DNA from 2 places in the Acidiphilium sp. AL genome. Region 2 is predicted to be linked to the other one. Evidence: riboswitches for the same ligand, from Rfam matches in the RefSeq annotation. Region 2 holds a riboswitch; the other holds the start of a gene.
What was found. Region 2 has a riboswitch for glycine ahead of gcvT (glycine cleavage system aminomethyltransferase GcvT). Riboswitches for the same ligand answer to the same signal wherever they lie in the genome.

Region 1: linked by a shared signal. The riboswitch ahead of AiwAL_RS19150 (D-amino acid dehydrogenase) and the one ahead of gcvT (glycine cleavage system aminomethyltransferase GcvT) in region 2 are both predicted to bind glycine.

The regions. Positions count from the first base shown of each region.
Region 1 is NZ_JAIMBZ010000070.1:263-3,632, reverse strand. Features, by position in the region: gene AiwAL_RS19165 (cytosine permease) at 1-312, shown strand, start outside; gene AiwAL_RS19160 (recombinase family protein) at 408-1,082, shown strand; gene AiwAL_RS19155 (transposase) at 968-1,546, opposite strand; glycine riboswitch at 1,666-1,765, shown strand; gene AiwAL_RS19150 (D-amino acid dehydrogenase) at 1,901-3,163, shown strand; partial or broken gene AiwAL_RS19145 (ISAs1 family transposase) at 3,243-3,370, opposite strand, start outside.
Region 2 is NZ_JAIMBZ010000079.1:3,010-6,379, reverse strand. Features, by position in the region: gene AiwAL_RS19550 (DMT family transporter) at 1-603, opposite strand, end outside; glycine riboswitch at 933-1,024, shown strand; glycine riboswitch at 1,029-1,113, shown strand; gene gcvT (glycine cleavage system aminomethyltransferase GcvT) at 1,165-2,265, shown strand; gene gcvH (glycine cleavage system protein GcvH) at 2,279-2,653, shown strand; gene gcvP (aminomethyl-transferring glycine dehydrogenase) at 2,668-3,370, shown strand, end outside.

The DNA.
Region 1 (3,370 bases), on a different contig from region 2:
TGGTCGGCGATCAACCTGACCGATTTTTTCCTACTGCGCCACGGCGAGTACTCTGTGGCCGACATCTACGACAGGCATGGCCGTTACGGAGCCTGGGGCGTGCCTGCCCTGGCGGCCTTCGTACTCGCCATCGTGCTGGAGATTCCGTTCATGAGCACGCCGTTCTTCACCGGACCGGTCGCCAAACATCTGGGCGGCGCCGATGTGACCTGGATCGTCGGTCTGCTGGTCGGGTCGGGGGTCTATTATGCGCTGATGCGTGCGAGGACGCGTGTACCTCACGAATCCCCTCGTTTCACTGACCCGGTATAGTGCCGATTCGCAATCCCGATAATCGGCTAATTGCAGCACATCTCGAGAAGAGTTGGGAAGCGGCATAACGTCGCCTCGAGGCGTGCCAGGCGCGGTTGGAGGCGGTGCAGGCTTCTGATCCGGCCGCCCCGTCGCCAGACTTCTCGGATTTGGCCGACGATCCTGATGCCGCATGGAACGCGCCTGGCGCGACCATGCGGGCGCGCCAGCGGCTCCTGCGCGCGCTCATCACCGACATCATCGCTAACGTCGACGAAGCCAAACGTGAGGTCGTCCTGACGATCCATTGGCGCGGCGGACAGCATTCGCAATTGCGAGTGCGGAAGCCAAAAACCGGCGAACATGGCTGCCGAACCTCTGACGAAGCGATCGCGGTGATCAAGAGCATGGCCAGCCGATGGTCGGACGCGGATATCGCTGCGACATTGAACCGAATGGGCATGCCGACGGGCCAAGGAAAGACCTGGACGGCGCACCGCGTCAGTTCGCTCCGGCGGGTGCGTGGGATACATGCCTATCGATCCGCCGAAAAAGATGGCGAATGGCTGACGATGACCGAAGCCGCTGCGACAGTCAGCGTGACCCACCACCGGATCAGACGGCTCATCGCAGATCGCATTATTACCGCTGAGCAAGTCGTGCCTGGTGCTCCCTATCAGATTCGCGCCGCCGATCTCCAGGATGATCGCGTCCTCGCCGCGATCAAGCGAACAGGCGGTCCGTGTCGCACCGGTTTTGAAAACCAACTTCCAATGTTTCCAGACACTTGAAAAGGATAGGCATAATGAACGCCTCGTCGCGGAGCTGTGCCGCAGAACGGCCGATCGTCCCGCACGAAAGTCCACAATCGATCGGTCCGGGTGCGCCCGAGGCCGGGCGCCAGCACCGCAACCGGCGTGCCGTCCCCATGGATTTTCTCTGCGGTGAACACATGGGCACGGATGCCATCGGCGATTGGCGTCAGCAACCACGCTGCCTGGCCGGCATAATCGGCGAGCGTCGAGCGGGGCAGATCAATACATTCGCGCGCATAAATTTCACTCTGCCGATACAGCGGCAAATAATCGAGATATTTCGACATCACGATCATCGCGAGCAGCGAGGGTGTCGCACGGCCACGCGGGATCGGCAGGTTGGGAGCCGGAGCCTGCGCGATCGCATCGCAGCGCTTGCAGGCATATTTCGGCCGGACATGCCGGACCACCTGGAACCGGCCGGGAATGTAGTCATGCACTGCTTGGCAGATTACATCTCGGCCAATTTCGCGTAGTACGAGAGGAGGAGCATCGTTGCCACGGCACGCTAATAATTGCTGTTTGCAACAGGCTTGACCCGCCGCGGCGGCTCTGGCATAGGCGCATTGCGGGAGAGTTCGCGGCGGCTACCGGCCAAAGCGACGCCGAAGGGGCAACCGCCCCGGAAACCCTCAGGCAGAAGCGACCGCGACCGGACTGGAACTCTGAAAAGCGGAGCGGCAGCTCCCGCCGATGGTGTAAGTCTTCGCCCCGTGCCGGGGTGCGACGAAACTCTCAGGCCTATGACAGAGGGGGCATTTGAATACCCGCTGCGGGCGGGTGGGAGAATGCGCATGTCCACCTCTGATTGTCAGGCTATTGCCGTAATCGGCGCCGGTATCATCGGTGTCACGACGGCCTATAACCTGGTCCGGCGCGGCCACCGCGTCGCGCTTTTTGACCGACAGCCCTACGCGGCGATGGAAACCTCCTTTGCCAATGGCGGACAACTTTCAGCCTCGAATGCTGAGGTGTGGAACAGTTGGACGACGGTGTTGAAGGGATTGAAGTGGATGATGTCCCCCGGGGCACCGTTGTTGGTGAACCCGAAGCCTTCCTGGCACAAGCTTTCCTGGATGGCCGAGTTCCTCGCTGCTATCCCCAGATACGAGGAGAACACGGTCACCACTGCTCGTTTGGCGATCGAGGCGCGCGGGCATCTGCGACGGATGGCTGAGGAGGAAGGTATCGACTTCGATCGCGAGGACCGCGGCATCCTCCACTTCTACGAGACGAAACGAGAGTTCGAAGCGGCCGGTAGGGCCACCGAGCTCCTGGCTAGGGGCGGGGTGGAGCGTCGCGCCATCACTCCTTCTGAAATGCGTGCGATCGAACCGGCACTGCGCGGCACCTATTACGGCGGCTTCTACACCCCGTCGGATTTTACCGGCGACATCCACAAATTCGCTACCGGTCTCGCTCTCGCCTGCACGCGCCATGGCGTGACCATGCGCTTGGCGACGGAGGTGGTTTCCGCCACGGCGGGTACCGAAAGCGTCACCATCATCAGCCGTTCTACCGAACCAACGCTAAATGACGCTCCGCAACCGGAGGAGGTCGGGAGCTTCGACAAGGTGGTGGTCTGCGGTGGCGTGCTGTCGCGGCAACTCGGTCGGTCGTTAGGAGACCGCATCAACGTCTACCCGGTGAAGGGCTACTCCATCACCGTCAATTTGACCGAGGGCGCCGACCAGCAGGCCGCGCCCTGGGTAAGCCTGCTCGACGACAAGGCCAAGATTGTGACCAGTCGCCTGGGCCCGACGCGCTTTCGTGTGGCCGGGACGGCCGAATTCAACGGCTACAACCGAGACATCCGAGCCGAGCGTATCGCGCCGCTGATCGCCTGGTGCCGGGCGCATTTCCCGGGCATGAGCACGCGCCAGTGTGTGCCCTGGACCGGTTTGCGCCCGATGATGCCAAACATGATGCCACGCGTCGCACGCGGGCGGAACCCGCGCGTTTTCTACAACACTGGGCACGGTCACCTCGGCTGGACGCTCTCCGCGGCCACGGCCGATGCCGTGGCCGCGCTCGTGACCGCTCGTGCGAATACTTGATAGCAAAGCCGGGTGCTCAGGGCTATCGCATTTGAGCTGAGCCGAATGCGGCAAGGAGCTTGATCAGGAGCGCATCATTTCATCCTGCGTGTTTGAGTTTTCCTTTCATGGATACTTTCGAGTCTTCGAGTTTTGCGAGGTTAAGGGCGAGACGGCGCAGGAGGGCGATGTTTTCTGGCCCGTGATCCTTGCGGTTTCTGGCCTGAT
Region 2 (3,370 bases):
GGTGCTGCCGGTAACTTGGCCGGTCGCGACCTTGATCGGCGAGATATCTTTGAATCGCCGACCATAAATGCCGGCAAAGGCGTAAACCAGCGCCGCCCCCAGGCAGGCGACTTCCCCAAGAATGCCCCCCTTGGCCATGCCCGCCAGTGCTCCTGGCCCAACGAGCACAGCGACACCGGCAAAGCCGATCGCGACACCGACAAACTTGCTGCGGGTCAGCTTCTCGTTTGCGGTCAGCATATGCGCGACGACCACGGTGAACATCGGCGTCGTAGCGTTGAGGATGGAGGCAAGCCCGCTCGAAATCCGGGTTTCGCCGAATACGATCAGCGAAAAGGGGATGACGTTGTTGAGCACGCCCATGACGATGAAGTCAGCCCAGAGACGCGGCGAGGCCGGCATGAAGTCACCTCGCAACCCAAGCCACAGGTTCAGAATAACAGCGGCCAAACCCACGCGGCCGAGAACCACGGTGAAGGGCGGCAGTTCGGCGACCAGCACCTTAAAGAAAAAGAACGACCCGCCCCACAGCGCAGCGAGGGCCAGCAGCATAACCCACTCTCTACATCCCATCGCCGGCACTGGTGCGGTCTTAACCGTCATCGAACTCATCCCCTTCAATTCGACAGAAAGGTATCGACGCCACCGCGTCGCGGCACTCCGAATCTTGTGCTCGTATTCGGACGCACGTTTCCCCATGGTCAGTGAAAGATCAGGGCGCAACGATCCGCTCCCTTCAATCGGTTCGAAATCTCCGCTCAGAAACACTGGAAACGGCGGCGCGATTCGCGTCGGGAGCGAAAATCGCGGCTGAGCAGGCGGCCGGCGCAGGTCGATGCGGGGACATCGGCCAAGCCGGCCAACGCACTCAGGCGCGATTTGCGCACCGGCGCTTGCGTTCAACGCCGATGTCGGTCATGACATAGCCATCGAACTCCCGCGCGGGAGAGAGCGGCATGAACGCCGCCGCCGAAGGCGCAACCGGCCCCCGGAAACGCTCAGGCAAAAGGACCGCGTGAGAACACGATCTCTGGAAAGCCGGCGCAGCGCGCCGCACCGAAGGCGTAAGGGCGGGGAAACTCCTGCCCGAATCTCTCAGGTTCCGCGACAGAGGGGGGTCAGCCTGGACGGTTCTGCACCCGTCCGCTGAACGCGGAGAATCCTGTGGCCGATGCCGAAACGCTGACCGTTCCGCTCGATGCGATGCATCGCGGCCTGGGCGCGCGCATGGTCGGCTTCGCCGGCTACGCCATGCCGGTGCAGTATGACGGCATCATCGCCGAACACCTGCATTGCCGCGCCCATGCCGCCTTGTTCGACGTCTCGCATATGGGCCAGGCGATCCTGTCCGGCCCCGGTGCCGCCGCCGCGCTGGAACGCGTCGTCACCGGCGACATCGCCGGGCTGCAACCGGGGCGCCAGCGCTACACCCTGCTGATGAACGCGGATGGCGGCATCGTCGACGATCTGATGGTCGCCAATCTCGACGGGTATTATCTCCTCGTCCTCAACGCCGCGCGCAAGCATGTCGATCTTGCCCATATCCGCGCCCATCTGCCCGATGCCGTCAGCCTCACCCCGCATTTCGGCCGCGCCCTGCTCGCCCTGCAAGGCCCCGAATCCGGCGCGGTTCTCGCCTCACTGGCGCCCGAGGTCGCCGCGCTGCGCTTCATGGACGCGATCGAGACCACGCTCGAAGGCGCGCGCATGACCATCACCCGCTCCGGCTATACCGGCGAGGACGGGTTCGAGATCGGCCTGCCCGCCGAACGCGCCGACGCGCTCGCCACCACCCTGATCACCGATGCGCGGGTGAAACCCGCCGGGCTCGGCGCGCGCGATTCGCTCCGCCTCGAAGCCGGGCTGCCGCTCTACGGCAACGATATCGACGAAACCACCAACCCGATCGAGGCCGGGCTCGGCTTCGCGATCGGCAAGCGCCGCAAAATGGCGTGGAATTTCGCCGGCGGCGCCGCGGTGCGCGCCATACACGACAGCGGCCCCGCCCGCCGCCTAGTCGGCCTGCGCGCCGACGGCCGCGCACCCGTGCGGGCGGGTGCCGAACTGACCGACGCCAAGGGCGCGCCGGCCGGCATCGTCACCTCCGGCACCTTCGCGCCCAGCCTCGATGCGCCGGCGGCGCTCGGCTATGTCCGCGCCGATCTTGCCCGCGACGGCACCATCCTCGCCGCCGCACTGCGCGGCCGCGCCGTGACCATGCGCGTCGCCCCGCTGCCCTTCATTCCGCACCGCTACGCCCGCTGAAAGGACCTCCGCCATGACCGAAATCAGATACACCAAGGACCACGAATGGGTGAGGCTCGACGGCGACATCGCCACTGTGGGCATCACCGATCACGCGCAATCCGCCCTCGGTGACATCGTGTTCGTCGAACTGCCGGAACCCGGCCGCGCCGTTGCCGAAGGCGAAGCCTGCGCCGTGGTCGAGAGCGTGAAAGCCGCGTCCGACGTCTATGCCCCGCTCGCCGGCACCGTCACCGAAAACAACGCGTCCCTCGCCGCCGATCCCGGCGTCGCCAACCAGGATGCCGAAGCCGGCGGCTGGTTCTTCAAGCTGCGCCTCGCCGGCCGCGCCGGATTCGACGCGCTGCTGAGCGCCGCCGACTACCAGACTTTCGTGCAATCGCTCTGACCGGAGCCGCCGCCATGGATACTCTCGCCGCATTCGATGCGATCCTCGCCGAAGATCGGTTCGCCGCGCGCCATATCGGCCCCGATGCCGCCGAGCGGGCAGCGATGCTGCACCAGCTCGGCATCCCCTCGATCGGCGCGCTGATCGCCCGCACCGTCCCCGGCGCGATCCTGGCGGAGCGAAAGCTCGACCTTCCGACACCGCTGACCGAGGGTGAAATCCTCGACGATCTGCGCCACTACGCGGGCGAGAACGCGGTCAAGCGCAGCCTGATCGGCCTCGGCTACCATGGCACCGTCACCCCGCCGGTCATTCTGCGCAACGTGCTGGAAAGCCCCGGCTGGTACACCGCCTACACGCCGTATCAGGCGGAAATCGCCCAAGGCCGGCTCGAAGCCCTGCTGAATTTCCAGACCATGATGGCGGGACTCGCCGGCATGGACATCGCCAACGCCTCGCTGCTCGACGAAGCGACCGCCGCTGCCGAGGGTGTCGCGCTGGCCCGCGCGGTGCATCGCGCGAGTTCGACGACCATCGCCGTCGCACGTGATCTCCACCCGCAGACCCGCGCCGTCATCGCCACCCGCGCGGCACCACTCGGCTGGAGCATCGCCGATATCGAACCGGGCGATGCCGCAGCGATCGAGGCCGCCAAACCCTTCGCCCTGGTCCTGCAATATCCGGGAACCACCGGCGTGGTTCGCGATCTGTCGGCGG